Regions from separate parts of the Allobosea sp. NPDC055353 genome, predicted to be linked through region 1. Evidence: predicted binding sites of a transcription regulator. Region 1 holds the regulator's gene; each other region holds the start of a gene.
The links. The regulator LexA, encoded in region 1, represses DNA repair genes until DNA is damaged. The targets are predictions, from matches to a motif close to TGTTCNNNNTGTGTTCNG.

Region 1 (7,335 bases):
TGATGCGACAGGCCGACGTCACCGCCGCGACGCAGGCGCTGCTCACCGGCAAGGCCGTCGCGGCGTGAGCCGGCTCAGCCATCTCGACGCCCAAGGCCAGGCGCATATGGTCGATGTCGGCGGCAAGGCCGAGACGACCCGCATGGCGATCGCCGAAGGTCAGGTGGTGATGGCGCCGGAGACGATCGCGATCGTCCGCGACGGCAACGCCAAGAAGGGCGACGTGCTTGGCACTGCGCGCCTCGCCGGCATCATGGCGGCGAAGCGCACGCATGAGCTCATCCCACTCTGCCACCCGCTGCTGCTCAGCAAGATCGCCCTCGACCTTGAGATCGACGAGGCCTTGCCGGGGGTGCGGGTGCGTGCCGAGGTCAAGATGAAGGGCCAGACCGGGGTCGAAATGGAGGCGCTCACCGCCGTCTCCATCGCCTGCCTCACCGTCTACGACATGGTCAAGGCCGTCGACCGGGCAATGCGGATCGAGAATATCCGCCTGCTGCATAAATCCGGCGGCCAGTCCGGCGATTACGAGGCTAAGCAGCTCTGATGGCGCTCACCCCGGTCCCCGTCGCGCGCAAGGCGCTGCTCGACAGCATTCCGGGGCCGACGGGAGCGGAAACCCTGCCGCTGGCGCAATGCGCCTGGCGGGTGCTGGCCGGGGAGGTCAAGGCGCTGCGGACACAGCCTCCCTTCGCCAATTCCGCCATGGACGGCTACGCCGTGCGCGGCGACGAGATGGCGGAAGGCGTCTCGCTCACGGTGATCGGCGAATCCGCTGCCGGCCGGGCCTTCGATGGATCGGTCGGGCCGGGACAAGCGGTGCGCATTTTCACGGGCGCGCCGATGCCTGAGGGAGCCGACACCATCCTGATGCAGGAGGATGCGGACGGCGTCGGCAGCCCGGTTATCCGCGTGCGCGTACCACCGGCCAAGGGCAAGTTTCTGCGCGCGGCGGGGCTCGATTTCCACGAAGGCGACGTCCTGCTGCAAGCCGGGCGCGTGCTCGACAGCGCAGCGCTCGGCCTGGCCGCCGCGATGGGGCATCCGACCTTGCCCGTCCGGCGCAAGCCGCGCGTTGCGATCCTTGCGACCGGCGACGAGCTGGTGGCGCCGGGCGAGCCGGTCGGCCGCGACCAGATCATTGCCTCGAACTCGTTCTCGCTCGCCGCGCTGGTCGAGAAGGCCGGGGGCACCGTGCTCGATCTCGGCATCGCCCGCGACGACCACGCCGATCTCGCCGCCAAGATCGCACAGGCGCGCGAGGCCGATGCCGACGTGCTGATCACGCTGGGCGGCGCCTCGGTCGGCGCCCATGACCTCGTGCAGGAAGCCCTGACGCGGGCCGGCATGGCCCTCGGCTTCTGGAAGATCGCGATGCGGCCGGGCAAGCCGATGATGACCGGGCGAATCGGCCGGATGGTCGTGGTCGGCCTGCCGGGCAACCCGGTCTCCTCGATCGTCTGCGGCCATCTCTTCGTATTGCCCTTGATCGAGGCACTGCTCGGCATGGCCGATGCCGATCGCGACCGCAGCATCCCCGCCATTCTCGGCCGCGACATGCCCGGCAATGACGAGCGCGAGGATTATCTGCGCTCGGAGCTCGCGCTGACGCCGGATGGCTGGGTTGCGAATCCCTTCGGCCGGCAGGATTCATCGATGCTCGGCACTTTGGCGCGGGCGCAGGCGCTGACGATCCGGCCGGCACATGCGGCCCCCGCCAAGAGGGGCGATGCCTGCCGGATCCTGCCGCTGCGGTAGCAGCTTGCGGAACACAAGCAGAACGCGTATGGTGTTCGTGCTTTGTTTCGAATCTGCGCATTGAGGGGCTGGCGGCGACCATGCTGACACGCAAGCAACACGAACTCCTGCGCTTCATCCAGGAACGCTTGCGCGAAAGTGGCGTCCCGCCCTCCTTCGACGAGATGAAGGATGCGCTCGACCTGCGCTCGAAATCCGGCATTCACCGCCTGATCATGGCGCTGGAGGAGCGCGGCTTCATCCGCCGCCTGCCGAACCGGGCGCGCGCGCTCGAAGTCATCAAGATGCCGGACGGGCTCGGCGCGCCGCAGGCGCGGCCCCGCTTCAGCCCCGCCATCGTCCAGGGCGGCCTGGGCTCACAGCCCAGCGTGGCCAAGCCGCGTCCTGCCGAGGATGACAGCCGGCATTCCATCGCCATCCCGGTGATGGGCCGCATCGCGGCGGGCACGCCGATCTCGGCGATCCAGAGCCGCAGCCATACCGTTTCGCTGCCGCCGGACATGCTCGGCTCCGGCGAGCATTACGCGCTGGAAGTACGCGGCGATTCGATGGTCGAGGCCGGCATTCTCGACGGCGACACTGTCGTCATCCGCAGGCAGGACACGGCCAATACCGGCGATATCGTCGTCGCGTTGATCGACGACGAGGAAGCGACGCTGAAGCGCCTGCGCAAGCGCGGCTCCTCGATCGCGCTCGAAGCCGCGAACCCGGCCTACGAGACCCGCGTGCTCGGCCCCGATCGGGTCAAGATCCAGGGACGGCTGGTCAACCTGATGCGGCGCTACTGAAGGCGTTCGGTGTCAGCCTCGGCTTCGTTGTCGGCGGCCGGTGCGGGCTGCATGGTGACCGACTGATTGGCGGAGCGCGTGCCTGGCTCCGTCGGGCGCTGCTCGCGCCGGCGGCTCCAGGGCCGCTCGCTGCCGGACTGCTCCGCGATATGGCTGCTCCACCCCGATGCCGTTCGGTAGAGCGAGGTCGCGCCATCGCGCGATAGCGTCATGCGCTCGACCAGCCTCGCCTTGCAGGCGCCGCCCCAGGGAATGGCGGTGACGACGAGGTCGGCGCGCTGGCAATCCTCGATGATGGCGAGCCGCTCGCGCGTATAGGAGACCGTGCGCTTGTCAGCGGTCTGCACGACGCATGCCAGCCGGTCACAGGCGATACCGGCGCGCAATGTCGGATCGTCGGGCGAGCGGCTGTCGCCATCGGCGGCGAGCCATTGCTGCAGGACGAAGCGGCTGGGCTTGCCCGCGATGATGAGGCGGCCGTCAAGGCCGCGCACGGCCAGTCCCGAGCCGTCGCGCTCGATCAGGATCTCCGGCCGGTCCGGCCTGCCGGCGAACGCGACGCCGAAGACCAGCGGCAAGGCCGCAAGCCAGCGCCAGGCCGTGGTCCAGAGTGTCAGCCAGAGCAGTGTCAGCGCGAAGCAGGCGAGCACGCCTGAGCCGAAAGCCGCCACCGTCACGGTGGAATGGTCGATGGTCGCGACCCAATGCGCGACCTTCAGCACGACGTCGGAGGCGAGCCCCATCAAGGCCCAGGCCGGCCAGTCCAATCCGAAGGGATAGGCGAGCACGCCGAACACCGCCGCCGGCATGACGAAGAGCGAGACGAAGGGCAGCGCCATGGCGTTGCCGAGCAGGCCGAAGGGATTGAAGGTCTGGAAATGATAGGCGCCGAAGGGCGCGGTCGCGGCGGTGGCCAGCATGGTGGTGACGAGGATGCCGAGCGCGGCCGTCCAAACGGCTCCGAGCGGCCAGGGCAACACGCGCGGCGGCTCGGTGCGGCTTCGCCCTTCCCAGCGTTCCGCGAAGGCGATCAGCGCCGCGACCGCACCGAAGGACATCTGGAAGCTCGGCCCGAGCAGCGCCTCCGGCTCGCGCAGCAGCACGATCATGGCGGCGAGCGCCAGATTGCGCATGCTGAGCGCGGCGCGGTCGACCAGGATCGCACCGAGCATGACCAGCGTCATGATCAGCGAGCGCTCGGTCGCGACATCGCCCCCGGAAAAGATGCAATAGGCGGTCGCGCCGAGCATCGCCGCCGCCGCCGCGATCTTCTTGACCGGCCAATGCAGGGCGACCGTCTGCGACAGGACCAGCAGCGCCCGGACCAGCCAGAAGATCGTGCCGGCGGCGAGCACCATGTGCAGGCCGGATATCGAGACGATGTGATAGATCCCCGCAGCGCGCAGGTCGTTGTTCGTCGCTTCGGTGATGAGGCCGCGCTTGCCGGTGACGAGCGCGGCGGCGACCGCCCCGCCCTGCCCGCCTCCGACCTCGGCGATGCGCCGTGTCAGCGTGTTGCGCGCACGGTCGATCATCACGTCGATCGCCAGGCGTGTCGGCATCGGTGAGGGCGGCGGCACCAGCGTGATCTTGCCGGAGATGCTCCCGACGGCGCCGATCCCGCGGAAAAAGGCATCGCGGCCGAAATCATAGCCGCCGGCCCGCGCCGGCCCGGGCGGCGGCAGCAGGCGCGCGGTCGCGACGATATGATCGCCCGGCGCCACGGAACCCTGCCGGATGTTGACGCGGACGCGCTTCGGACGCTGGTCAGCCGGCACATTGGCGATCTCCGTCACCAGCAGCACGAGCCGCGCGCCCTTGTCGCGGGCCTCGACGCTCTCGACGAAGCCGGAGAGCTTGCCGATCCGCGGCCGCTCCAGCATCGGCGCCGCGATATCGGCCGTGCGCCAGACCCCGGCGGCGAAGCCGGCGAAGGCAGCGGCCGCGGCGAGGCAGGCCATCGCGGCGAAGCGGCGCAGGCGCAGGATGAAAGCAGCCGTGCCGCTCAGGGCCACGCCAAGGAGCGGCGCCCATAATGCCGGCTCACGATCGGCTGCGAAATAGAGCAGGATGCCGACGCCCATCGCGATGGGCAGCCAGAGGAAGGGGCGCCGCCTTTCGGCCTCGAGCGCGAAGCCTTGCCGGAGCTGAAGCCAAAGCTGCCGAAGCAGGAATCGGAGACTTGCCGCCAGCGAGGCCGGGACATCGAGGCGAGCCGGCAAGGCATCGGCGCGCGCCCCGCGCCGGCCTCGTTCCTGCCCCTGCCCCGGCGGCGCCGGCTGCATCGCCCGCCTCCCCTGCCGGCGCTGCGATTTGACCGCTTAACCTTTCCGGCCAAGCCATGTTACAGGGCGCGCGCCGGTTGTCATGTCTCAACCTGCGCCCTTTCCTGTCTTGCCCCGGACGGCCACGCCGCCCGGCCGGAGTTTCCTCCCATGAGCAACGCCGTCGTCACGCGCTTTGCGCCCTCGCCCACCGGATTCCTGCATATCGGCGGGGCCCGGACCGCGCTGTTCAACTGGCTTTATGCCCGCCGGCAAGGCGGCAAGATGCTGCTGCGCATCGAGGATACCGACCGGGAACGCTCGACCGACGCGGCGATCGCCGCGATCCTCGACGGGCTGGAATGGCTCGGCCTCGATTGGGATGGCCAGACCGTCTACCAGTTCCAGCGCGTGGCGCGGCATCGCGAGGTCGCCGAGCAGATGCTCGCCGCCGGCAAGGCCTATCATTGCTATGCGACCCAGGCCGAGCTCGAGGAGATGCGCGAGAAGGCACGCGCCGAGGGCAAGCCGCTGCGCTATGACGGGCGCTGGCGCGACCGCGATCCGGCGACCGCGCCGGAAGGTGCGAAGCCGGTGATCCGCCTCAAGGCGCCGCAGACCGGCGAGACCGTGGTCAATGACGAGGTCCAGGGCCGCGTCGTCTGGCAGAACGAGAATCTCGACGATCTCGTTCTGCTGCGCTCGGACGGCACGCCGACCTATATGCTCGCCGTCGTCGTCGACGACCACGACATGGGCGTCACCCATATCATCCGCGGCGACGACCACCTGACCAATGCCGCCCGTCAGACCCAGATCTACGACGCACTGGGCTGGGACGTGCCGAGCATGTCGCATATCCCGCTGATCCACGGGTCTGATGGCGCCAAGCTGTCGAAGCGCCATGGCGCGCTCGGCATCGATGCCTATCGCTCTATGGGCTACCTGCCGGCGGCCCTGCGCAACTATCTGGTGCGGCTGGGCTGGAGCCATGGCGACCAGGAGGTCTTTTCCACGCAGGAGATGATCGACGCCTTCAATCTCTCCTCGATCGGCCGTTCGCCGGCGCGCTTCGACTACGCCAAGCTGGAGAACCTCAACGGGCTCTACATGCGCCAGTCCGATGATGCCGACCTGCTCGCGGCACTCAAGGTGATCCTGCCGGAGATCGGACCGGCGCGCGGGCTCGACGCCACGCTGTCGCCGGAGCTGGAGGCAAAATTTCTCGCCGCCATGCCGGGCCTCAAGGAGCGCGCCAAGACGCTGATCGAACTGCTCGACAGCGCCTTCTATCTCTATGCCCAGCGCCCCCTGCAGCTCGACGACAAGGCCAAGGGCCTGCTCGACGAAGCCGCGCGCCAGCGCCTGCCGAAGATCGCGGAAAAGCTTGCCGCCGTCGCCGACTGGGCGCCGGCGCCGCTCGAAGCGGCGGTGCGCGCCTATGTCGAGGAGGCCGGGCTCAAGCTCGGCCAGGCCGCGCAGCCGCTGCGGGCAGCGCTGACCGGCCGGGCAATGTCGCCGGGCCTCTTCGACGTCATGGCGGTTCTGGGCCGCGAAGAGACGCTGGCCCGGCTCGCCGACCAAGCTGCCTGAAGCGAGCGTGCTTCACGCCGTTCAGGCAGCAGCCATCGGCAAGACGACCTGTGTCATTCCGGGGCTTCGCATCGCGAAGAACCCGGAACCCACGACGGGGTGAGCCCTTGCAACCCAGCCTCAAGATTTCACCCCGTCGTGGGTTCCGGGTTCGCGCCTGTGGCGCGCCCCGGAATGACAACCGTGTGGCTCGAAGTCTCCGGGGCTGAAATCGCGGCCCCTTCAATCGCCGCAAGGCCGTGAAAAACGCAGGGTCGGAAACGGCTCGACCGGCCATCGAACACCAGCTCGCGCAGATATGAGCGCAACGCGGTTCCAACCGCCTTTTGGCTCGGTTGAATGCGCTGCGCAAATGGTCTAGTGACGCGCATGTGCATTGCACCGCGGCGACGCGGCGAGGCACGAATATTGCTTGTAAATCAGTCACATGGAACGACTTCTCCCTTCTCTTTCCGACATGTGTTCGTCATATCGCGGCCTTCGGATGAGAGATGCCCGGCGCACAAGCGCGGATAGGCGAAACCGGGGCTGAACAGCAGCGAGCCTTGAAAGGATCGGTATCGATGAGCGGAAATACCAGCCAGCTCCAGGTCGGCGACAAGACCGTCGACATGGCGATCAAGGAGGGGTCGGTCGGCCCCGCCGTCATCGACATCGCCAAGCTCTACGCCCAGACGGGCATGTTCACCTATGATCCCGGCTTCACCTCGACGGCGAGCTGCGAGTCGCAGATCACCTATATCGACGGCGACAAGGGCGTGCTGCTCTATCGCGGCTACCCGATCGAGCAGCTTGCCGAGCATGGCGACTTCCTCGAAACCTGCTACCTGCTGCTCGAGGGCGAGCTGCCGACGGCCGCCCAGAAGGCCGATTTCGATTATCGCATCACGCGCCACACCATGGTGCACGAGCAGATGGCCCGCTTCTTCCAG
Region 2 (7,335 bases), on a different contig from region 1:
GCGAGCTCGGCCTGCCGGCGTGCCGTGATGTCCTGAAACAGGACCGCGACCTGACGCCGGCTCGGCGGCTCGATCCGAATGGCAGCCAACTCCAGGAAGCGGCCGGTGGCGACGAGTTCCTGCTGGAAGCGAATGGGCGTGCCGGTGCGCAGGACAGCGCCATAGCGCTCCACCCATGAATCGGCTTCAGCACCGACCATTTCGCGAAGCTTCTGCCCGACGACATTCGGAATCCCGGCATGCCGGGCGTAGGCTGCATTGGCCTCGATATGAATATAGTCACTGTCGAGGCCGTGCGGCCCGTCGAAGAATTCGATGATGCAGAAGCCTTCGTCGATCGCGTCGAAGAGCCCTTTGTAGAGAGCGGTGCTATCGGACAGGCGCCGTTCGGCCAGGCTGCGCTCGGTAGCGTCGCTTCCCTGAACGAAGATGCCGGTCACGCTGCCCTGCGGATCGATGAGCGGTTGGTAGACGAAATCAAGGAAACGCTCGGAGATTGGACCTTCGGGCTGCCGCTGTATGGCAAACCGCGCGCCCGACGCCGTGTAGGCTTTGCCGGACTGGTAAACTTCATCGAGAATCCGGACAAAGCCTTGCGCATCCGCTTCGGGAAGCGCTTCAGCGACTGTCTTTCCAATGACGTTGCGGCCATCGACCAGTTCCAGATAGCTCGGATTCGCCAGCTGGAAGCGATGCTCCGGGCCTTGCAAAAGCGCCATGAAAGTTGGCGCCTGGTCGAACATCTCGGAGAGGATCGAGGCGATATTAACGTCGCTGGCGGGCAAGGCCGTTTTCCTGAGAACGCAGAGTGGTTGGTCGGTCGTAAGGTATCCACGAGCCACGGCAAAGCGGCTCAGGTCTCACCAAGATGGCTTAGTGCCGGAACACCCGTTGCTGCACACGCGCGAGATCGGCGACGAAGCGGGCGTACTCGCGAGACCGCGCCTCTTCATCCGGCAGGCGAAGCAGGAAGGAGGGGTGGACTGTGGCCAGTAGCGGCGAGCCATCTGCAAGCGCCAGCTCACGATCCCGCACATTAGCCAACGAGCCGGCATGCCCCGTCAGCGATCTCAGGGCGCTGGCGCCGAGGGCAACGACAAGCCGGGGTTTCACGAATTGCAATTCGAGATCGACCCAGAAGCGGCACGCCTTGATCTCCCCGACATTGGGCTTCTCGTGGATGCGGCGCTTGCCGCGCAGCTGAAATTTGAAGTGCTTCACCGCATTGGTGACATAGGCGCGCGCCCGATCGAGACCGGCCTCCCTCATCGCCCGATCGAAAACCTGCCCTGCCGGTCCGACGAACGGCCGGCCTGCCAGGTCCTCATAGTCTCCTGGCTGCTCGCCGACGAACAGGACAGGTGCATCCAGCGGGCCTTCTCCGAAGACCGTTTGCGTGGCGTGGCAATGAAGCTCGCAGCGCCGGCAGCGTTGCGCCGCAGCGGCGGCATCTTGCCAGGACGTGATCGCGGGATCATCGGCAGGCGCCTCGGGCCGATGCCGAAGCTGGCTGATATGTCGTTCGGGTGGCTGCGTCGGGGCGCGCATCACCATGTCCTCTGCTCGCCGGGCGGCGCTTGCGATCAGAGGCACAATCAATTCGGCCTCGGGTAGGTTCCGCCAGTATTTCACCGGCATTTCACTTTTCATCGCCTGCGGCTTCAGGCGGGCCGGATTGAAGATATTGGCGTAGTAGGTGAGCCAGTAGGCTTCCATGGCATCGCTGTCCGGCGCATCGGTCTTGCTGGCGGCCGGGCCGAACTGGAGGGCCGAGCCGTCCCAGTGCAGCGATCCCTGCGGTGTCATGATCGACCAGATCATCCCGGCGAAGCGTCCTGTGAAAAAGCCCGCGACCCGTTCAAGGATGAAATGCTCTGGTTCGAACCAGGCGATGAAGGGGCCGTCCTCTCCCGCGCCCGACACAGCCCGGAAGCGGACGAAAGCGGTCATCTTGTGGAGGTCGCGTCGTACCGAGCGGGCCATCGCCTCGGCGCGCGCGATATCGGCGTCGGCTGCATTGTTGAGCAAACGTGGCTCGTCCTGCAAACGCAGCAGCAGGCGGTGCAGCAGGACGAAACGGCCGGCATCCCGATGACAGACGACGTTTTCGGCAAGCTCGATGAAACGGCGAGACACGGTCAGTGCGGGGCTTCCGCCCTCGACCGCGGCGGCATTCTCCATCGTGAATAATCCGGCATCGTCCTGGCTCGTCAGCCAGGCGACGGCCTCGGGCTGGACGCCGGCAAGCGCCAGACGGCGTGCCTCGCGGCGCCAGCCGGCAAAATCAGCTGGCCCGTTCAGCCGGGCCGCAATCACGGGAACAGCGTCAATTGCCGCGGGTTCGGCATCAGCCGGGCCCGTAGGTTCTGGGCATCAAGCCCACTGGCGGGGCGCCATCCCTCTGCCAGGATGAAATGCCGGATCGTCGCGAGTGAGCGTGTCAATCGACCGACATCTTCCAGCCTGAGCCGACGGAACCGCCGCGAAGCCAGGATGCGATCGACACTGCGCGTACCGAGACCCGGAACCCGCAGCAGGGTCTCGCGATCGGCGCGGTTTACATCGACGGGAAAGCGCCCGCGCTCGCGCAAAGCCCAGGCGAGCTTGGGGTCGATATCAAGATCGAGCATCTCGCCATGCCCGAGGATTTCCTCCGTCTCGAAACCATAGAAGCGCGTCAGCCAATCGGCCTGGTAAAGCCGGTGCTCGCGCATCAGCGGCGGCGGCTGGAGCGGCAACTGGTGCGAGGCATCCGGAATCGGACTGAACGCCGAGTAATAGACGCGCTTCAGGCCGAAGCTTCCATAAAGCCAGGCGCTGCGCTTCAGGATGGCGGAATCGCTCGCGCCATCGGCACCGACGATCATCTGCGTGCTCTGTCCCGCGGGCGAGAAGGCGGGCGCCTTCGTGCTCTTCTCCCGTTCCTCGTGCGCGGCCTCGATCTTCAGCTTGAGGCCCCCCATCGCGCTTTTGATCTCGCCTGCCTGCTTCTCAGGAGCGAAGCGCGCGAGCGCCGCCTCGCTCGGCAATTCGACATTGATCGATACCCGGTCCGCGAAAAGCCCGGCGCGCTCGATCAGATCGCGGCTCGCGCCGGGGATGAGCTTGAGGTGGATATAGCCGCGGAACCCATGTTGCCGGCGCAGCGTTTCGGCGACGCGAACGAGTTCCGCCATCGTGTAATCGGCCGAGCGGATGATGCCCGAGGAAAGAAAAAGGCCTTCGATATAATTGCGGCGGTAGAAATTCAGGGTCAGCGCGACGACTTCCTCGACCGAGAAACGGGCGCGGCGGACATTGCTCGACGAGCGGTTGATGCAGAAGACGCAGTCGAAGTTGCAGAAATTCGTGAGCAGGATCTTGAGCAGCGAGATGCAGCGGCCGTCGGGCGCATAGGAATGGCAGATGCCGGCGCCCGTGGTGGAGCCCAGACCTTTTCCATCACGCGAATCCCGCTTCGTGGTGCTGCTCGACGCGCAGGAGGCGTCGTATTTCGCAGCGTCGCTGAGGATTTCGAGCTTCTCCAGGACCGAGAGCTGTGCCATCACCCTTCCTTTTGTTCACTATATGTTCTTAAGGCGATCTTGGCTCTGTTTCAAGCCAATCCCTTGGATAAGAATGCTGGGCGGACCGGGGCGACAGGAAAATCCGCAATGAAAACAGCGCCGTTTCCGTCGATATCAGGTTATAGCAATGCTGATGCGGAACGATTCTGGAAGCCGACGCAATGATTGAGATCAGAAGTTTCCTGCGCGACGAGACGAGCGAGCTTCATCGAGAACTGGATGCCATCGTCGGAGTTTTTTCGAACCGCATCGCGTATGCCAGCTTCCTGCAGGGGACGTACCGCCATCGCGCGCCGGTCGAGGCCGCGTTGCTGAATGCCACGGTTGTGGGGGCTTCGTCCTGGCAGCCGCGCCAACTCCTGCCGGAACTGGAGGCAGACCTCGCCGATCTGGCGCTCCCGCTTCCCGCGGCCGAGCCTTTCCATCTGTCAAATGACATGGCTGCGTTTCTGGGCACTGCCTATGTTCTCGAAGGCTCTGCCCTGGGGGCTCGCGTGCTGGAGAAAGAAGTGGCCGCCCTGGGTTTTGGATCTGGATGCGGAGCACGCTACCTCTCCGCGCAAGCAGGCTCCCTCGAGAGCTGGCGCACATTGCTGGCCGCACTGGAGGGGCTCGACCGGCAGGCGTGGCAAGCGGCGGCGCAAGCGGCCAGGGCCGTCTTCCTGCATGCCATCCAGGCCTTCACCTCGGAAGAACTCTCTCCTGCATGACGACCGTTGATCTGACGAACTGTGATCGCGAGCCGATCCATATCCCCGGCAGTGTCCAGCCCCATGGCTGCATGATCGTGTGCGATGCCGAGGTGGTGACGATCAGGCGCCATTCCAGCAATGCCAGCGCCTTCCTCGGCCTGAAGGAGTTCGAGCTCGTCGGCCGCAGGCTTGAGGAAGTCCTTGGCGGACCGGTCGTGCACGAGATGCGCAACGCGCTTGCACGTTCGGGCGCGCCCTCGCGCGCGGGGTTGATGCCGCGCTGTCGCTTGGCCGTGCTGGATCGCGAATTCGACATTTCGATCCATGCCTTCAAGGGCAACGCCATCATCGAGTTCGAGGAAAGCGTTTCGGCCGGGCCGAGCTCGCCGCTCGAATTCGCCCGGACCCTGGTCGGCAGGCTCTCGGACGTCACGACACCGGCGCAGCTCATCAAGAACGCGGCGCGCCTGCTCAGGGCTGTGCTCCAGTACGACCGTGTGATGATCTACCAGTTCGCGCCCGATGGCTCAGGCAAGGTCGTGAGCGAAGCCAAACGCCCGGACCTCGAAAGCTTCATGGGGCAGCATTTTCCGGCGAGCGACATCCCCCAGCAGGCGCGGCAGCTCTATCTCCTCAACCCGATCCGCGTCGTCTCCGACGCGAGCGGCGAGCGCTTCCCGATCACGCCCGTGCTCGATGCGTCCGGAGAGCCACTCGACCTGTCCTATGCCCATCTGCGCAGCGTCTCGCCGATCCATTGCGAATATCTGCGCAACATGGGCGTCTCGGCCTCGATGTCGGTCTCGATCATCGTCGATGGTGCACTCTGGGGGCTGATCGCCTGCCACCATTACAGCCCGCGCTCGCTCTCGATGAATCGCCGGATCGCGGCGGAGATATTCGGCGAGTTCTTCGCACTCCAGCTTGGTGCGCTCACGCAAAAGCAGATGCTGATCGCGGCCGAAAGGGCGCGGGATTTCCTCAATGGCCTGCTTTCGTCCACCGCGCATGTGACCGATGCCTCAAGCTTCCTCGGCCAGCACCTCGGCGAGTTCCGCGACCTCGTCGAAAGTGACGGCGTCGGCGTCTGGGTGAATGGCGAGTGGCGGGCGGAGGGCAGCGCACCACCGGCCGAATTCGCGGAAGAGCTGGCCGCCTTCGCCGGCGAGGTCTGCGAAGGGCGGATCTGGGCGACGACGGCGCTGGCCGAGGCGTTGCCGTCGGCACGCGCCCATGCCGATCAGTTCGCCGGGATGCTGGCCATCCCACTCTCCCAGATTCCGCGCGACTACCTGTTCTTCTTCCGCAAGGAACTGGTCCATACGATCGACTGGGGCGGCGACCCGAACAAGACCTATACGAGCGGTCCCCATGGCGACCGTCTTACGCCACGGCAGAGCTTCGCCGTCTGGAAGGAGACCGTAGCGGGCCATTCCAAGATCTGGACGCCGGTCGAGCGGGAACTTGCGGAATCTGCACGCCGGACGCTCATCGAGGTCGTGCTGCGTCAGAGCGAGCTTCTAGCCGACGAGCGCAACAAGGCCGAAATCCGCCAGAAGATGCTCAATCAGGAGCTCAACCACCGGGTCAAGAACATCCTCGCCCTGATCAAGTCGATCGTTGCCCATCCGCTTGCGGAAGGCGCCACGATCGAGGCCTATGTCACGTCGCTGAAGGGGCGGATCGAGGCACTGGCCATCGCTCACGATCAGGCTATGCGGGCGAGCGGTGGCGGGTTGCTGCCCGATCTCGTCAAGGCGGAGGCCTCGCCCTATCGGACGAGCGGCGGCACGATCACGGTTCGCGGGCCGTCAGTCTCGCTCGATGCGCGCGCCTTCTCGGTCGTCGCCCTGGTGATCCATGAATTGATCACCAACGCCGCCAAGTACGGAGCGCTATCCGTCAAGACCGGCGAACTCACGGTCGACTGGTCCACCAATACCGGCGGGGATTGCGAGATCGTCTGGCAGGAGCGGGGCGGACCGCCGGTCAAGCCGCCGTCGCGGCAGGGTTTCGGCAGCATCCTGATCGATCGCAGCATCCCCTACGATCTCGGCGGGCGAAGCGATCTGACCTTCGAGCCCGAGGGCATCACGGCGAAGCTCTGCATCCCCGCCAAATTCGTCCGCTGGACCGAAGATGCGGCGTCTCCCGAGGAGACCCCTGCGCCGACGAGGGGCAAGCCGGGCCGGCCGCTCGAAGGGCGGCGCGTGCTGCTCGTCGAGGACCAGTTCATCATCGCGATGGATTGCGAGGACATGCTGGCGACCTTGGGCGCGAGCCAGGTCGAGGTCTGCGCGAATGTCTCCGAAGCCCTGTCGTTTTTGAGCCGGGCGGCGCCGGACCTTGCGGTCCTCGACGTCAACCTTAGCTCCGAAACCTCCGAGCCGATCGGCAACCGCCTCCGCGAGCTTGGCGTGCCCTTCCTCTTCGCGACGGGTTACGACGATCTTGCGATCCTCGGAGTCGCCGAGGCCGCGACCCTGCGCAAGCCTTACAATCTCGCTTCGCTCGAGGCCGCGCTCCGCAGGCTTCCAGGCGTCGCGTAGCTGATCAGCGCCCGACGCGGTTCAGGCCGCTTCGGACGCCAGCGGTGCCAGGCTGGCGAGGGACAGCTCCATGACGGCGTGCGTGCCGCGTCCGCCCGTATCCGCATAGCGCAATTCGGTGGCGAGGCTCTTCGCCATCGCGCGCACGATCTTGCTGCCGAGACCGGTGCCCTTGATCGCGCCCGTCCCGGTCCAGCCGATCCCGTCGTCAACGACTTTGAGCGTGACAATGTCGCCTTCGCGGAAGAGGTTGACCCGGACCTCGCCCTGACCGTTCGGATAGGCGTATTTCAGCGCGTTGGTGACCAGCTCCGTCGCGATCAGCCCGATCGAGATCGCCTTGTCTGTTTTCGCCAGCACAGAATCCGCTTCGAAGCGGACGATGGGCATCTGGCCGGACCCAGTGAGGGATTGGGCGAACTCGTCCAGCAGCGAGCCGAGATAACCGGCGAGATCGACGGTACGGACATCGTCGGAGGTGTAGAGGCTGCGATGCAGGTTGCCGATCGCCGTGATGCGTGCCTGCGT
Region 3 (7,335 bases), 400 kb from region 1:
GCACGCCGAGCGTCTTGCCCAGAACCTTCTCCAGCTCGGGCTTGGGATAGTGGACCGGCTCGCGGCCCTCGCGTCGGCGCAAATAGGGATGGACCATGTCCCCCTGGATCGGACCTGGTCGAACGATTGCGACCTGCACGACGAGGTCATAGTACGTCCGCGGCTTAAGCCGGGGCAGCATCGACATCTGCGCGCGGCTCTCGATCTGAAATGTGCCGAGCGTGTCGGCCTTCCGGATCATCGCATAGGTCCGTGGATCCTCGGCCGGGATGGAGGCCAGGTCGAGCGCGATACCCTTGTGATCGGCGAGCATGTCCAGGCCTCGCTTCATGCAGGTCAGCATGCCCAGCGCGAGGACGTCTACCTTCATGAATTTCAACGTGCCGATATCGTCCTTGTCCCATTCGATGACCTGACGATCGGCCATTGCCGCTGGCTCGATCGGGACAAGGTCGTCGAGGCGGTCATGGGTCAGGACGAACCCGCCGGGATGCTGCGAGAGGTGGCGCGGGGTGCCGTGAAGCTGGCGGGCGAGATGGAGCGCCAGGCGCAGCCGTCGGTCGGCCGGGTTGAGGTTGAGCTCCTCGACGTGTCGCTTCTCGATGCCTTCCTCGGACCAGGCCCAGACTTGCGACGACAACGTGCCGATCAGGTCCTCGGGGAGGCCCAGCGCCTTGCCGACGTTGCGTAAGGCCCCCTTGGTCCGGTAGCGAATGACGGTCGAGCAGAGAGCGGCATGATCGCGGCCATAGGTGTCAAAGACCCACTGCATGACGATCTCGCGCCGCTCATGTTCGAAGTCGACATCGATATCGGGCGGCTCACGACGCTCCTCGGAGACAAAGCGCTCGAACAGCAGGTCGTTGCGGCCCGGGTCGATTGAGGTAATGCCAAGAACGAAGCAGACGGCCGAGTTTGCCGCCGAGCCACGACCTTGGCAGAGGATGTCCCGCGAGCGGGCAAAGCGGACGATCGAATTCACCGTCAGGAAATATGGCGCGTAGCCGAGCCTTTCGATCAGCGTCAGCTCACGGTTCAGGCTCGCCCGGACGCTTTCGGAGAGCCCTTCGGGATAGCGTTGGGCAGCGCCCTCCCAGGTCAGCTTTGCAAGAGTCTCCTGTGGCGTCAGCGTGGGATCGTCGCGCTCCTCCGGGTACTGATAGGCGAGCTCGTCGAGCGAAAACCGGCAGCGATCGGCAATCTGCAGCGTTCGGGCCAGGGCTTCGGGGTAACGCGCGAAGAGCCGGCACATCTCGTCCGGTGGCTTCAGATAGCGGTCGGCATGGCGCTCGCGCCGATCGCCAAGAGCGTCGATCGTGACGTTGTGGCGGATGCAGGTGACAACGTCCTGCAGTATCCGCCGGGCCGGCTCGTGGAAGAGCACATCGTTGGTCACGACCGTGGGGACGCGCATCCGCGTCGCCAAGTTCGATAGCTCATGCAGGCGGAGATGGTCATTCGGCCGGCGCCGCAGCGACAGGGCGAGATAGGCACGGTCGCCAAATCCTTCCCGGAGCCGACGCAGTCGAAAGGCGCAGTCTTCGTCAGCCAGATCCGGCGCGAGCACCGCGACCAGACCTTCGCCGTGGGCGACGACGTCTGACCATTCAAGGTGACACCGGCCTTTGCCGCCGCGGTTCTTGCCGATCGAAAGCAGTCGGCAGAGGCGCGAGTAGGCAGGCCGATCGGTCGGATAAACCAGGAGCGACATGCCGTCAGTAAGATCGAGCCGGCAGCCGACGATCAGTCTGACGCCTGTGGTCTTCGCGGCCTCGTGGGCGCGGACGATGCCGGCGAGCGAATTGCGGTCTACGACAGCGAGCGCCTCGATACCGAACAGTGCCGCTTGGGCGAACAGTTCCTCGGCCGACGAGGCGCCGCGTAGGAAGCTGAAATGGCTGGTGACCTGAAGCTCTGCATAGCGCACGCTCATCCGAACACGCCGTGCAAGAACCAGCGATGCGATCCGGTTGCAACGTCCTCACCGTCGCCGGCGCGATAAAGCCAATATCGCTCGCCGGCATCGTCCTCGACGCGGAAGTAGTCGCGTACGGCCACCATCTCGGCCTCGCGCTTCCACCATTCGCCGAACACGCGTTCCGGTCCGTCCGCGCGACGAACCCGACGGCGGATCCCGCGCCAGCTAAACCAGGCGGGAGGATGATCCGGCAGGAGCGCCATGGTCTCGACTGGCTCGGGTCGGGGCAGCAGCCGCGCCGGCCGTGGCCAGTGGCTGGGCCAGACTGCTCCGGTCTCCTCAGTCTGCGCCGCGACACGGCGGACAGAGCGCTCGGGTACATCGCTGGCAACCGGAGCCATGCGATAGACCGCCCGCTCGCCGACACGATTGGCGAGGATGTCGATAAGGCCGGACACGTCCGCGCTGGTCTCCTCAACTAGGGAGCTGACCGCCTGCTTTCGTTCGAGGGGCTCAGCCAAGGTCGCTGCCAGCGTCATGATCTCGATGCCGAAGCCAGGTTCGATCGCCTCGATCTTCTCACAGAGGAGCCGCGTCAGTCGTTTCACGTCACAAACAGGCTTGGCGAGCCCAACCCGGACTGTCTGCAGTCCACGGTCAACGCGATGGCAGACGAGATCGAGGCGCCGAGCGCCAAGACCGTGCGCCTCGAGGCGATCGCAGAGCTGGGCAACCAATTTGCTGATGTAGCGAGCGATTGTCTCCGGCGCGCCGATCGGTTCGGCGAAAGCCCGGCGGACCTCGATCAGGTCGGGAGGTCGGATGGCGACGATCGGCTCCGCGACCTCCCCGAGCGCCTGGGCCAGTCGGCGAGCGATCGCTGGCCCAAAGCGCAGCGTGAGCGGCGAGCGCGGTTGGGCGATAATGTCGCCGGCAGTCTCGAAGCCTAGAACGCGCAGGTCGTTCGATATCGTGGCGGGCAGTCGCAAGCATTCTAGCGGCAGCGGCAATAGCGGCTGCGCTTCATGCCCGATCGGAGTCACGATCGTTGCCCGAGAGGTGTATCGAGCGAGCGCATGGGCCGTCCCCCAGCTGTCAGCAATCGCAGCCCTGGCCTCGACGCCCGATATCGCCAAGCGTCCAACGATGGCGTCCAGCATGTCGGCTTCTCCGCCATGCAGGTGTTCTGCACCCGTCGTGTCGATGACGATACCATCGGGAGGGTCCGGCGCGACGATCGGGGCGACGCGCTGATGCAGCCAGATTGCCAGCCGCTCAAGCTCCTGTGCGTCTGCGGCGGGATTCGCTTCCTCGACCAGCAGGCCAGGCACGAGCGCCTGCGCTTTCGTGGCCGGCATGCCGACGCGAAGCCCGGCTGTCAGTGCAGCGGCATTCGCCGCCTGCACTACCCTCCTGCTGCCGTCGCGAGCGATGAGGACGAGCGGGACCTCAGGCGGAGGCGCCGCGCCGCCAGCCATCCGCCGAAACCGATCGGTCGACCAGTTCGGGAGGAAGACCGAGACGACCCGTATCATCGCATGCCTCCAACTCAAAATCCGCGCTTTCGCCTGCCCGGGCCCTAATCAATTCAACAAGCCAGCGTGACCGCCCTACCCCCGGCACTGGCAGCGCTGTCGATGGAAGCACCGAAACCCGCCATCGGGTCATCGCCGCCGTGGGTTGACCAAAATCAGAGGCGTCGACCTCGCGTCGCCATCGTCGCAGCGCGATGCCGATAGCACCTGTCCCCTCCGCGGCGAGCTGAAGGCGACGCGACGCTGTCATGGACAAGCGGGCTACCTCGCCGACGACGGAGCCCAGCCCGCCATGGCGCAGGCCCTCTTCCATGCAGGCGAGCACCGTCTTGTCATCGCCGGCCTCGACATAGATCACGCGGTCAGGGATCAACCCCGCCTGCGCCATCGCCGGCGCGAACAGATCGGCTCGGGTGAGGCACCAGAGCACCTTGCCGCGACTCCTCGCGGCAACCCCGGCGCTGAACAATGCCGCCGCTGCACCGTCAATCGCGCCGTTGCCGCCGCCCGCGACCTCATGCAGTGCTCCTAGCGCGAGGCCTCCACCAGGCAAGCGTGAGTCGACCGTCGCGATACCGAACGGCAGCACCGTCCGGCCGCGGGCGCCTCGGCCCTCGATCCGCTCGATCTGGTCGCGGAGCGACTGAAATAACGGCTGTGGCCGCAACGGACTTTACCTGCTAGAACGACACTTGATGTTCCTCTTATGTTCTCAGCGAGGGGCTGAGAGTCAAGCTCGGTGTTTGGCGGGAACACAGCGACGCGACGGGAGGTTGCCGAGAAGCAGCCTCTGCATCCGAGCAGGAGAACCAAATGTCCGAGGATCCAACCGAAATCGTCCAGCAGTCGTACGAGGTGGTCGCTTGGCGAGGGCTCGCGCTAGCCCTTCTGGCGCAGATCCTGGTTCCAGCGCCGGAGAACGAGGAGGAGTGCTCCCAGTTCCTTCACACCGTGCTGGCAGATATTCTCGATCAGACAGTCAACAGCGAGGCAATGCCAGCCGAACTCGAGCGAGGCGCGTTGCGGGCCGAACTGGAAGGTGTGAACGAGCGCCTTCGCGAGGAACTCGCTGAAGCGCGGCTCGATCGACAGAAGCTCCGAAATGAATGGCTGAAATCGGGAGCCAGCTGATCGCCCACCGAGTATCGGCCACCTTCAGGACGCCCACGCACTAGGGAGCAACCGTACGTGCCGCACGACAAGGAGCGTAGAAGCTGGGAACACGCGATCGATCCGTGCGATTAGTCCCAGACCCGCAAACCTGAACAGAGCATTATGTGAAGCGCACCTCAACGCAGCTCGCTGAGTGGTCTCTTCCATCAACGGCCACCCTTGGATCGTCGATCCGCGCCAAGGGAATCGAGCGCGAAATCAGGCGGCGGCTTCCTTGGTCGACGCGGAAGCACCTGACGGTCGAATCTGGCAGAGCGATCCTTCACATGCCGGACACCGGAGCTGCTGAGTTTGAAGCCCTATCTGCGCTCGTAGCGGATATGTTGGCCGATATTACAGAGTTGCCCATCCTCCCCAGCGAGGCCGAGGACATTCTCTCCATCTCATCTCGCGAGCGCCACAAGTGGCTCGACGACGGCCGGCTCCAGAGCGCGGGGACAAAGACGGTCAAGCTGCGTGGCCGGGCCAAGGCGGTCACTTTCCACGTGTTCACCCCAAGTTTCATCGAGCATGTCCTCGATAGCGGCCTGCCGGAAATCTGGCGGGAAGAGGATATCGCGACGACAGCAGAGAATCGGCGCCGAGCGGCAGGAAAGGCAGCTTTGACGCGCGCCGGAAAGCGATCGGCCAAATCCCGTAAGGCTGCGCCCGTTCCCGATGAACAGGAAACCGGCCTCGACGGCTGGGAAGAGTTTGAGGCTGAAGGTCTGCTTAGGTGAGGCACGCCGCCCGGACGGACGGGAGAAGAGCTACTCCATGAATCTGTCCACATGAGCGACATCCTGTCTGTTCAAGGCCTCCAGGCGGCAGAAGCGCGGTCTCTTTCACGCGGCGGCTAAGCTGGCGATTGCAGCTGCCGCACCACCCGAGCCGTGCGGGATTTCTTTAGCCTGAAGCGCCATCTCAACGGCGCCGAGAGCTCCAAGAAGCGCCGCGGCGTTGAAATGACCCATGTGGGCGATCCGGAAGGCCTTGCCGTGATAATCCCCGATCCCGAGGCCGAGCGTCACACCACAGACGTCGCGCGCAAAGGAGGTGATGACGCTTACATCAATGCCAGGCCTTAGCACCGCTGTCACAGACGGCGCTCGCTCAGATCCCTCGGTCACTCCGAAGGTGAGAGCTTGACCGCTCGACCATAGATCGACGGCAGCATGCGTCGCCTTGGCAAGAGCAGCGTGGCGGCGCCAGCTCGCCTCCAGCCCTTCCTCGAAGATCATGTCGAGCGCGGCACGTTGTCCAAAGAGGAGATGCTCCGGTGCAGTGCCGCAATGCTTCATGTAGGCCAGCACGTTCATCCGGCCGCTCCAATCCCAATACCCGGTGCGCAGGTTGGCGCGCTTATGGGCGGCCAGAGCCTTGTCGTTGGCCGCGACGAAGGCGAGGCCGGGCGAGGACATGAGGCCCTTCTGCGAGGCTGAGACGGCGATGTCGATGCGCCAGGCATCCATCTCGAATTCCATGCACCCGAGGGAGGCAATGGCATCGACCATGAACAGAGCGGGGTGACCGGCGGCGTCGATGGCCCTGCGAATGGCTGGGATATCGTTGACGATGCCTGCAGCGGTATCGATCTGCACGACCATCACGGCTTTGATCTTATGCTGCGTGTCAAAACGCAGCCGGGCTTCGACCGCGGCTGGATCGACGGCCCGGCGCCAGCTGCCGGGCAGCATCTCGACATCGACGCCCATAAAGCGGGCCATCTCGCCCCAGCCGATGGCGAAGCGGCCGCTTTCCAGCACCAGAACCCGATCGCCTCGTGACAGAACATTGGTGAAAGCCGCTTCCCAGCCGCCATGGCCGTTGGCGGCGTAGACGAAGGTTTCGCCGTCAGTCCGGAAGACGCGCTTGAGATCGGAGAGAACCGTTTCGGTCAGGCTCACGATACTGTCGGAACTGAGTTCCTCAGCCGGCCGCATCATCGCCTGGAGCACGCGATCGGGAATATTAGTGGGGCCTGGCATCGCGAGCAGCGGCCGACCATTCGCCAGGGACATGCCGAATCCTCAGGGCAGTAAAATCACCACAGCAGAGATCCGCCAAGCGCGTTTCCTGGGCAAGTGCGTGCGCGCATTGCTCGACATCTCGCTCTGCATGACGCGTGTGCCGACTCGCCCGTCCAGTGGTGTCCAAAATCTCTCTATGGTGGTGCGTCCGGGCTGTACCTCCGTTTCACCTCTTCGCTGTCGTCGTAGCTTGCTTCGAAAACCGGCGAAGCGAGAGTGGCGCGAACTTTCAGTGTCCCGGCTCCGCTATTCGTGAATCCATGACGGCTGCCAGCGGGCACGATGACCGACTGGTTGGGCAGCACCGACATCACCTCGTCCTCGATGCGAATCTCGGCCTGCCCCTCAACGACCTCAAGGATTTCCTCGACGGTATGCGAGTGCATCGGCGCGCCAAGGCCTGGTTGGCAAAGTTGCTCAAAAATGCAGAGCTGGTGCGATCCGACGACCGCTGAAATTCGCATCGAGGTAAGCACGCCCTCTCGCCATTTTTCGAGCTCCGAGTTGGGCTGAATCACGCGCATGCGTTCGTTCCTTCCAACGTGTCGCCCGCGCCATGCTGCAATTATCTCGCGCAGGATTTTTGGAGACACGCATGTTCACGCACATCATGATTGGCAGCAACGACCTGGAGCGATCCAAGGGCTTTTACGACGCGACATTCGTCGCCTTGGGAGGCCAGCGCGGTGAGGTCGATGCC

Region 2: the regulator LexA is predicted to act here: its motif matches at 3,558-3,575, upstream of ACWIEX_RS24065 (putative DNA modification/repair radical SAM protein).
Region 3: the regulator LexA is predicted to act here: its motif matches at 4,150-4,167, upstream of ACWIEX_RS11705 (ImuA family protein).

What each region holds. Positions count from the first base shown of each region.
Region 1 is NZ_JBSHMC010000001.1:2,132,951-2,140,285, reverse strand. It holds gene trpC (indole-3-glycerol phosphate synthase TrpC) at 1-68, shown strand, start outside; gene moaC (cyclic pyranopterin monophosphate synthase MoaC) at 65-547, shown strand; gene ACWIEX_RS09835 (molybdopterin molybdotransferase MoeA) at 547-1,758, shown strand; gene lexA (transcriptional repressor LexA) at 1,839-2,546, shown strand; gene ACWIEX_RS09825 (ComEC/Rec2 family competence protein) at 2,540-4,831, opposite strand; gene gltX (glutamate--tRNA ligase) at 4,982-6,403, shown strand; gene gltA (citrate synthase) at 6,967-7,335, shown strand, end outside.
Region 2 is NZ_JBSHMC010000004.1:201,162-208,496, reverse strand. It holds gene ACWIEX_RS24075 (response regulator) at 1-785, opposite strand, end outside; gene ACWIEX_RS24070 (UdgX family uracil-DNA binding protein) at 874-2,316, opposite strand; gene ACWIEX_RS24065 (putative DNA modification/repair radical SAM protein) at 2,313-3,545, opposite strand; gene ACWIEX_RS24060 (biliverdin-producing heme oxygenase) at 3,728-4,276, shown strand; gene ACWIEX_RS24055 (HWE histidine kinase domain-containing protein) at 4,273-6,807, shown strand; gene ACWIEX_RS24050 (histidine kinase dimerization/phosphoacceptor domain -containing protein) at 6,829-7,335, opposite strand, start outside.
Region 3 is NZ_JBSHMC010000001.1:2,537,412-2,544,746, forward strand. It holds gene ACWIEX_RS11695 (error-prone DNA polymerase) at 1-1,933, opposite strand, end outside; gene ACWIEX_RS11700 (Y-family DNA polymerase) at 1,930-3,453, opposite strand; gene ACWIEX_RS11705 (ImuA family protein) at 3,368-4,120, opposite strand; gene ACWIEX_RS11710 (hypothetical protein) at 4,267-4,584, shown strand; gene ACWIEX_RS11715 (hypothetical protein) at 4,731-5,345, shown strand; gene ACWIEX_RS11720 (pyridoxal-phosphate-dependent aminotransferase family protein) at 5,451-6,626, opposite strand; gene ACWIEX_RS11725 (cupin domain-containing protein) at 6,770-7,159, opposite strand; gene ACWIEX_RS11730 (VOC family protein) at 7,231-7,335, shown strand, end outside.